2 regions of the Mycolicibacterium sarraceniae genome follow, and region 2 is predicted to be linked to the other one. Evidence: predicted binding sites of a transcription regulator. Region 2 holds the regulator's gene; the other holds the start of a gene.
What was found. Region 2 encodes HspR, which represses chaperone genes until heat shock. Its sites were predicted from a motif close to ANNTGAGTNNNNNNNACTCANNT; they were not measured.
Positions count from the first base shown of each region.

Region 1: lon (endopeptidase La) is a predicted target of HspR. The motif match lies at 1,945-1,967, and genes of this name have one in related genera.

Region 1 covers NZ_AP022595.1:3,861,270-3,864,682, forward strand. Annotated here, with positions in the region: gene lon (endopeptidase La) at 1-1,933, opposite strand, end outside; gene G6N13_RS19300 (esterase family protein) at 2,074-3,072, opposite strand; gene G6N13_RS25950 (DUF1810 family protein) at 3,299-3,413, shown strand, end outside.
Region 2 covers NZ_AP022595.1:2,085,238-2,088,650, reverse strand. Annotated here, with positions in the region: gene G6N13_RS10330 (FAD-binding oxidoreductase) at 1-988, shown strand, start outside; gene G6N13_RS10325 (aldose 1-epimerase) at 1,163-2,065, shown strand; gene G6N13_RS10320 (heat shock protein transcriptional repressor HspR) at 2,062-2,436, opposite strand; gene dnaJ (molecular chaperone DnaJ) at 2,436-3,413, opposite strand, start outside.

The sequences.
Region 1 (3,413 bases), 1.8 Mb from region 2:
CCAGCTGCTGCGCGTGGCTGCGGACGTAGGACAGCGCGATCTGCGCCGATTCCTTCATCACGTCGCCCAGCTGACCGGTCAATTGCAGACTCGGCTCTCCCTCGGTGGACCCTGCCTCTATGTAGAGCACATCGCCGCCCAGCCCCGTCACCGCCAGTCCGGTCGCCACGCCCGGCACCGCCGTGCGCTCGGCCGACTCCGGCATGAACCGCGGCCGGCCCAGGTACTCGACCAGGTCGGGCTCGTCGATCGTCAACGCAGCCGGATCGTCGGCCAGCTTGGTGGTGACTTTGCGCATGGCCTTGGCCAGCAGTCGCTCGAACTGACGCACGCCGGGTTCCCGGGTGTAGTCCGCAGCTATCTTGCGTAGTGCAGAATCCGTCACCTCCACTTCTTCAACGGTGAGCGCTGCCCTTTCCCGCTGCCGGGGCAGCAGGTAATCGCGGGCGATGGCCACCTTGTCGTCCTCGGTATAGCCGTCGATCGACATCAGCTCCATGCGGTCCAGCAGTGCCGACGGGATGTTCTCGATCACGTTGGCCGTGGCCAGGAACACCACATCGGATAGGTCCAGATCCAGGTCCAGGTAGTGGTCGCGGAAGGTATGGTTCTGCGCCGGGTCCAAGACCTCCAGCAGGGCAGCCGACGGATCACCGCGGTAGTCCGAACCCACCTTGTCGATCTCGTCGAGCAGCACGACCGGGTTCATCGAGCCGGCCTCGCCGATGGCGCGGACGATCCGGCCGGGCAGCGAGCCGACGTAAGTGCGCCGGTGTCCGCGGATCTCGGCCTCGTCGCGCACGCCACCGAGGGCAACGCGAACGAACGTGCGGCCCAACGCACGAGCCACGCTCTCGCCCAGTGATGTCTTACCGACCCCAGGAGGCCCGGACAGTACCATCACCGCACCCGAGCCCCGCCCACCGACGACCTGCAGGCCGCGCTGAGCACGCCGGGAACGCACGGCCAGGTACTCCACGATGCGGTCCTTGACGTCGTCCAGCCCGTGGTGGTCGGCGTCAAGGATCTCGCGGGCCGCCTTCAGATCCGTTGAATCCTCGGTGCGGGTGTTCCATGGCAGGTCCAAGACGGTGTCCAGCCAGGTACGGATCCAGCCACCTTCGGGGCTCTGCTCGCTGGAGCGTTCCAGCTTTCCGACTTCGCGCAGCGCCGCCTCGCGGACCTTCTCTGGCAGGTCGGCGGCCTCGACGCGGGCCCGATAATCATCAGAACCGTCCGGTTCGCCCTCGCCCAATTCCTTGCGGATCGCGTTGAGCTGCTGGCGCAGCAGGAATTCCTTCTGCGTCCTCTCCATACCGTCGCGGACGTCCTCGGCGATCTTGTCGTTGACCTCCACCTCGGCCAGCAGATCGCTGGTCCAGCCGATGAGCACGCGCAGCCGCTCGGCCACGTCCTCGGTTTCCAGCAGCTGACGCTTCTGGATGTCGGTCAGGTATGACGCGTAGCCGGCGGTATCGGCCAATGCCGTGGGATCGGCGATCTTGTTGACCACATCGACGATCTGCCACGCCTCACGGCGCTGCAGCATTGCCAGCAGCAGTTTCTTGTACTCCGCCGCTAGCGTCTTGGTGTCCTCGGTCGGTTCGGTTGCAGCGACCTTCTCCACCTCGACCCACAGCGCGGTGCCGGGGCCGGTGGTGCCCGACCCGATATGGGCGCGGCTTTCACCGCGGACGATGGCTGCGGCGGCGCCGCCGGGGATGCGGCCGACCTGCACAATCGACGCGAGCACTCCGTAGGTTGGGTAGCGATCGTCCAGGCGGGGTGCGATCAACAGCTGGCCGGCGTCGGTCGCTTGGGCCGCGTCGACCGCGGCCCGAGCGGTGTCGTCAAGCGAGATCGGCACGACCATTCCTGGCAGCACGATCGGGTCGCTGACAAACAGCACCGGCACAGATTTGGCTTCAGCCATCAGTCCTCCAAAGTTCAGTCTGATGCACTCAACCCTGGTGGTAGTCGCTTTGTTCCCCGGTGCTGGTGGTCGCGACACAAAGCAGCGAGCCTGCCGCCGGGGGGTTGGCGACAGGCTCGCTGGTGTGTGGTGTGGCCGGATCAGCCAGCGGACGGGGTGGCCCCCAGAACCCGCTGCATATCCGGGATCATCTGCTGCAGCTGCTGTCCCCAGTAGCCCCAGCTGTGCGTGCCGTTCGCGGGGAAGTTGAACACGCCGTTGCGTCCACCAGCCGCAAGGTAGTTGTCCATGAAGGTCTTGTTGGTCCGCAACGTGAAGCCTTCGAGGAACTGGGCCGCCATCAGGTTGCCGCCGCCACCGGAGGTGTCCAGATCCGACGGCGTACCGGTGCCGCAGTAGATCCAGATCCGGGTGTTGTTGGCGACCAACTGGTTGATGTTGACCATCGGGTCGTTGCGCCGCCATGCCGGGTCAGACGACGGACCCCACATGCTTTGGGCGTTGAAACCGCCCGCGTCGTTCATCGCCAGACCGATCAGCATTGGCCACCAACCCTCGGACGGGTTCAGGAAGCCCGACAGCGACGCGGCGTAGGTGTACTTCTGCGGATAGTAGATCGAGTAGGTCAGCGATGCGCTACCGGCCATCGACAGACCGACGACGGCGTTGCCGTTGGGGTCGACACCGTAGTTGGCGGCCAGGTAGGCCGGCAGCTCCTGGGTCATGAACGTTTCCCACTTGTAGGTGTAGTTCTGCCCGTTGCCCTGCGACGGCTGATACCAGTCGGTGTAGAAGCTGGACTGGCCGCCGACGGGCATGACGGTGGACAGACCCGAGCCGTACAGCCATTCGAACGCCGGGGTGTTGATATCCCAGCCGTTGTAATCGTCCTGGGCGCGCAGGCCGTCAAGCAGGTAGACCGCGTGCGGGCCACCGCCCTGGAACTGGATTCGGATGTTGCGGCCCATCGCGGCCGAGGGGACATCAAGGTAGAGAACGGGCAGTCCCGGCTTGGAGAAGGCGGCCGAGGTCGCCGACCCGCCGACAACGCCGATTAGGCCGGGCAGAGCGAGTGCGGCCACGAAGGCTGCGGCCAGGCGGCGCAACCATGTGCCTCGCATCATTTCGACGATCTTCATGACGGAAACCATCACCTTTCGTACGCGTTTCACAACCGGAGGATTGCTGTGTGCCGGTAGCTAATCACGCGCGCCCGCGCCGACTCGGTACGCGCGGCGGTGCGCCAAGTCGCGGTTCGCTAACGATCAGGAGACGTGCCGGACTCGGGATCTGCCCCGGCCCAACGACTTTGAATTAGTCGCCGATAACAGCATGGTCACGCCCCGGCAACGATACGGTGGCGGCATGGAGGACCCATTCGACCTGCAGCGCTTCGTCGATGCTTGGCGGCGCGGCAGCATGAGTGCACCCCGCTGCTGGCCGCCATTGAGGGCGCCTCGATCAAGGACCGCCATTGAGG
Region 2 (3,413 bases):
GATACATTGGGTATTCGGCGAGTTCGTCGCCCAGCGCGCCCAGGAACCGGTGGCCTTCCTCGCGCAGCTGGGCCGAGACCACCGCAAATACGGTGTCACCGAACAGCACTACGACAGCCTGCGGCGAGCCTGGTACTCCACCATGCGCAGCCATCTGATCGACAGCTGGACCCCCGCCGTCGAGGATGCCGCCACCCAGGCCATCAACCTGATCACTGCCATCATGGCCGGCGCGGCCGACGCCGATGACGGGCCGGCGTGGTGGGACGGCACCGTGCTGGAGCACCATCGGGTCTCGCGCGATATCGGGGTCGTCCGCCTGCGCATGGACCGCCCGATGACCTACCACCCGGGCCAATACGTCAGTGTCCAAATCCCACAGTGGCCGCGCCGCTGGCGGTTTCTGTCCCCCGCCATGCCGCCCGATCCGGACGGCTTCATCGAGTTCCACGTGCGCGCGGTATCGGGCGGCATGGTTAGCAATGCGATGGTGGCCGAAACCCGCGCCGGCGACCGGTGGCGACTGTCCAGTCCGCACGGCGCGATGGACGTAGACCGCGACGGGGGAGACGTGCTGATGGTGGCGGGCAGCACCGGGCTGGCCCCACTGCGCGCGCTGATCATGGACCTGTGCCGGTTCGGCGAGAACCCACGGGTTCACCTGTTTTTCGGCGCCCGCTACCCGTGCGAGCTGTACGACCTGCGCACCCTCTGGGAGATCGCCGGCTCCAGCCCGTGGTTATCGGTATCCCCGGTGTCGGAGTACAGCTTTGACCCGCCGTGGGCCGCCGCCTATCCCGACGTCCAGCCGCCCCGCGGACTCCACGTGCGCCAGACCGGACGACTCCCCGACGTGGTGACGAAATACGGGTCGTGGGGAGATCGCCAGATCTTGATCTGCGGCGGCCCCGCCATGGTGCGCGCCACCCATGACGCGCTGATCGCCAAAGGAACGCCGCCCGAGCGCATCCAGCACGACCCGTTCTGAACTGGGACTGGTCATTGGAACGGCGCCTCGACACCTACCTGCGCCATCAAGATCGTGACGACATCGGCGAACAGAGATGCCGCGTAGGTAACGGTGGTCGACCGGGTGATGGCCGATTTGGGACGGGCTCGCCGCGACGGCGTTCCCTCCCCGCCGCATCGTTAGACTCCGACGATGGCCCAGCTGGCATCCGTCGTTCTGCGCGATCCATCCTCACCACTGACCGCCACGTACGTGCCGTCGGCCGGCATGATCTGCACGTCACTGTCCGATGACGGGGTCGAGCTGCTGGGACAGCGCCGGGGACTGGACGCCTACCTGACGAACGCCAAGACGTTCGGTATCCCCATCCTGTATCCGTGGGCTAATCGGTTGAGCGCCAACGGATATGATGTCGACGGCGGGGCCGTGACGCTGACGAACGGCACCGGCGGCGTTCACACCGACAAGCACGGCTTGGCAATACACGGTGTGCTCTCGGCCTACCCGGGCTGGGTGGTCACCGAACAATCCGGGAACCAGCTGACCGCCGGCCTGGACTTCGGAAATCACCCGGGCTTGCTGGCCAGCTTCCCGTTCCCCCACGTGCTCACTCTCGATATCACCCTGGCCGATCGCGCGCTCACGGTAGCGACGACAGTCACACCGACCACCGGGGTGTCGGTACCGCTCTGCTACGGGTTCCACCCGTACTTCACTATTGCCGGGGTGCCGCGATCGGAGTGGACACTGCAGACGCCGCGGCTGCGCCATCTGACGGTGGACAGCCAGGGCATCCCCACGGGCGCCACCGATCAGTGGCCGGCATTCTCGGAGAAGCTGGGCGACAAGATATTTGACGATGGTTTCGACGAGGTGCCAGGCGGCGCGGTTTTCACCCTCGCCGGCGGTGACCGCCGCATCGAGGTGGTCTATGACCAGGGCTTCCCGGCGGCGCAGATCTTCGCCCCCGCCAGTGATGATTTGGTCGCGATCGAGCCGATGACCGCGCAGACGAACTCACTGCGCACGGGTGCCTACCGCACGGCGACGCCGGATCAGCCGGCCACCGCGGTGTTCACCGTCCGGCTCACCTAACGCCCGCGCGGCTTCCAGACCACCAGCGCCGTGCTCTTGGGCACCACCGCCAGATCACGACGCTGGTTGGCGCGCAATGATTCCAGCTCGTTCATCATCTCCTCGACCCGCGACTGCAGGGCCTCGACCTGATTGGTCAGTTCGATGATCCGCTTGATCCCGGCCAGGTTGACACCTTCGTCCTGCGACAGCCGCTGCACCTCGCGCAGCAGCTCGACGTCACGCTCCGAATACCGCCGCCCGCCACCAGAACTGCGCCGCGGACTGACCAGGCCGAGCCGGTCGTAAGTGCGCAGCGTCTGCGCATGCATACCGGCCAGCTCGGCGGCCACCGAGATCAGAAATGTCCGGGCTTCTTCTGATGCAGCCATCAGCGGTTGCCCGCCCATCCCGCCCGTGGGTCGAAGCCACTGGTCCGTTCGGCGGTCGCATAGGCCTCCAACGCCTCCAGCGCCGAACCCTCGAGGTTGGGCGGCACCGCAACCTTGACGGTGACCAACAGGTCGCCGTGGCCGCCGTCGCGCTTGGGCACACCACGCCCGCGAACCCGAAGGATCCGGCCGTCCGAGGTGCCCTTGGGCACCCGCACGCCGACCTTACCCTCCAGGGTGGGAACGGAAAGTGTTGTACCCAAAGCCAATTCGGTGAAGCTCACCGGCACAGCCACGGTCAGGTCGTCGCCGTCACGCCCGAACACCTTGTCCGGCCGCACGTGCACGGTGACATACAGGTCACCCGACGGCGCACCGCGCAGCCCCGCCTCACCCTGACCGGCCAGCCGAATGCGCTGACCGTCCTCGACGCCCGGTGGGATCCGGACATTGATGGTGCGGGTCCGGGTGGTCACGCCGGTGCCGTGGCACTCGTCGCAGGGGTTCTCGATGATCGAGCCGCTGCCCCGGCAGTCGGTGCAGGGCTCGGAGAACCCGAACGCGCCTTGGTTGCGGTTGATCACCCCAGAGCCGTTACACGACGGACATACCTTCGGGCTGGTGCCCGGGCGTGCGCCGCTGCCATGGCAATTCGTGCACGGCGCTGGGCTGGTCAGCCGCAGCGGCATGGCCACACCCTTGGTCGCTTCCAGGAAATCGAGATCAGTCTCGGTCTCGAGATCCTTGCCGCGCCGCGGCCGGCTTGGTCGCGGCGGTGCGCCGCGCCCGAACAGGCCACCGAACAGATCGCCGATGTTCGTGCCGCCGGTCTGACCGGCGGTGTCGAACAGATCGTTCAGGTTGAACTCGCCGCCGTCGGCGCCGTAGCTGCTGAATCCGCCGAAACCACCACCGCCACCGTTGCCGTTGCCGCGACGACCGAAGCCGCCGCTGGCGAACAGCCGCCGGGTCTCGTC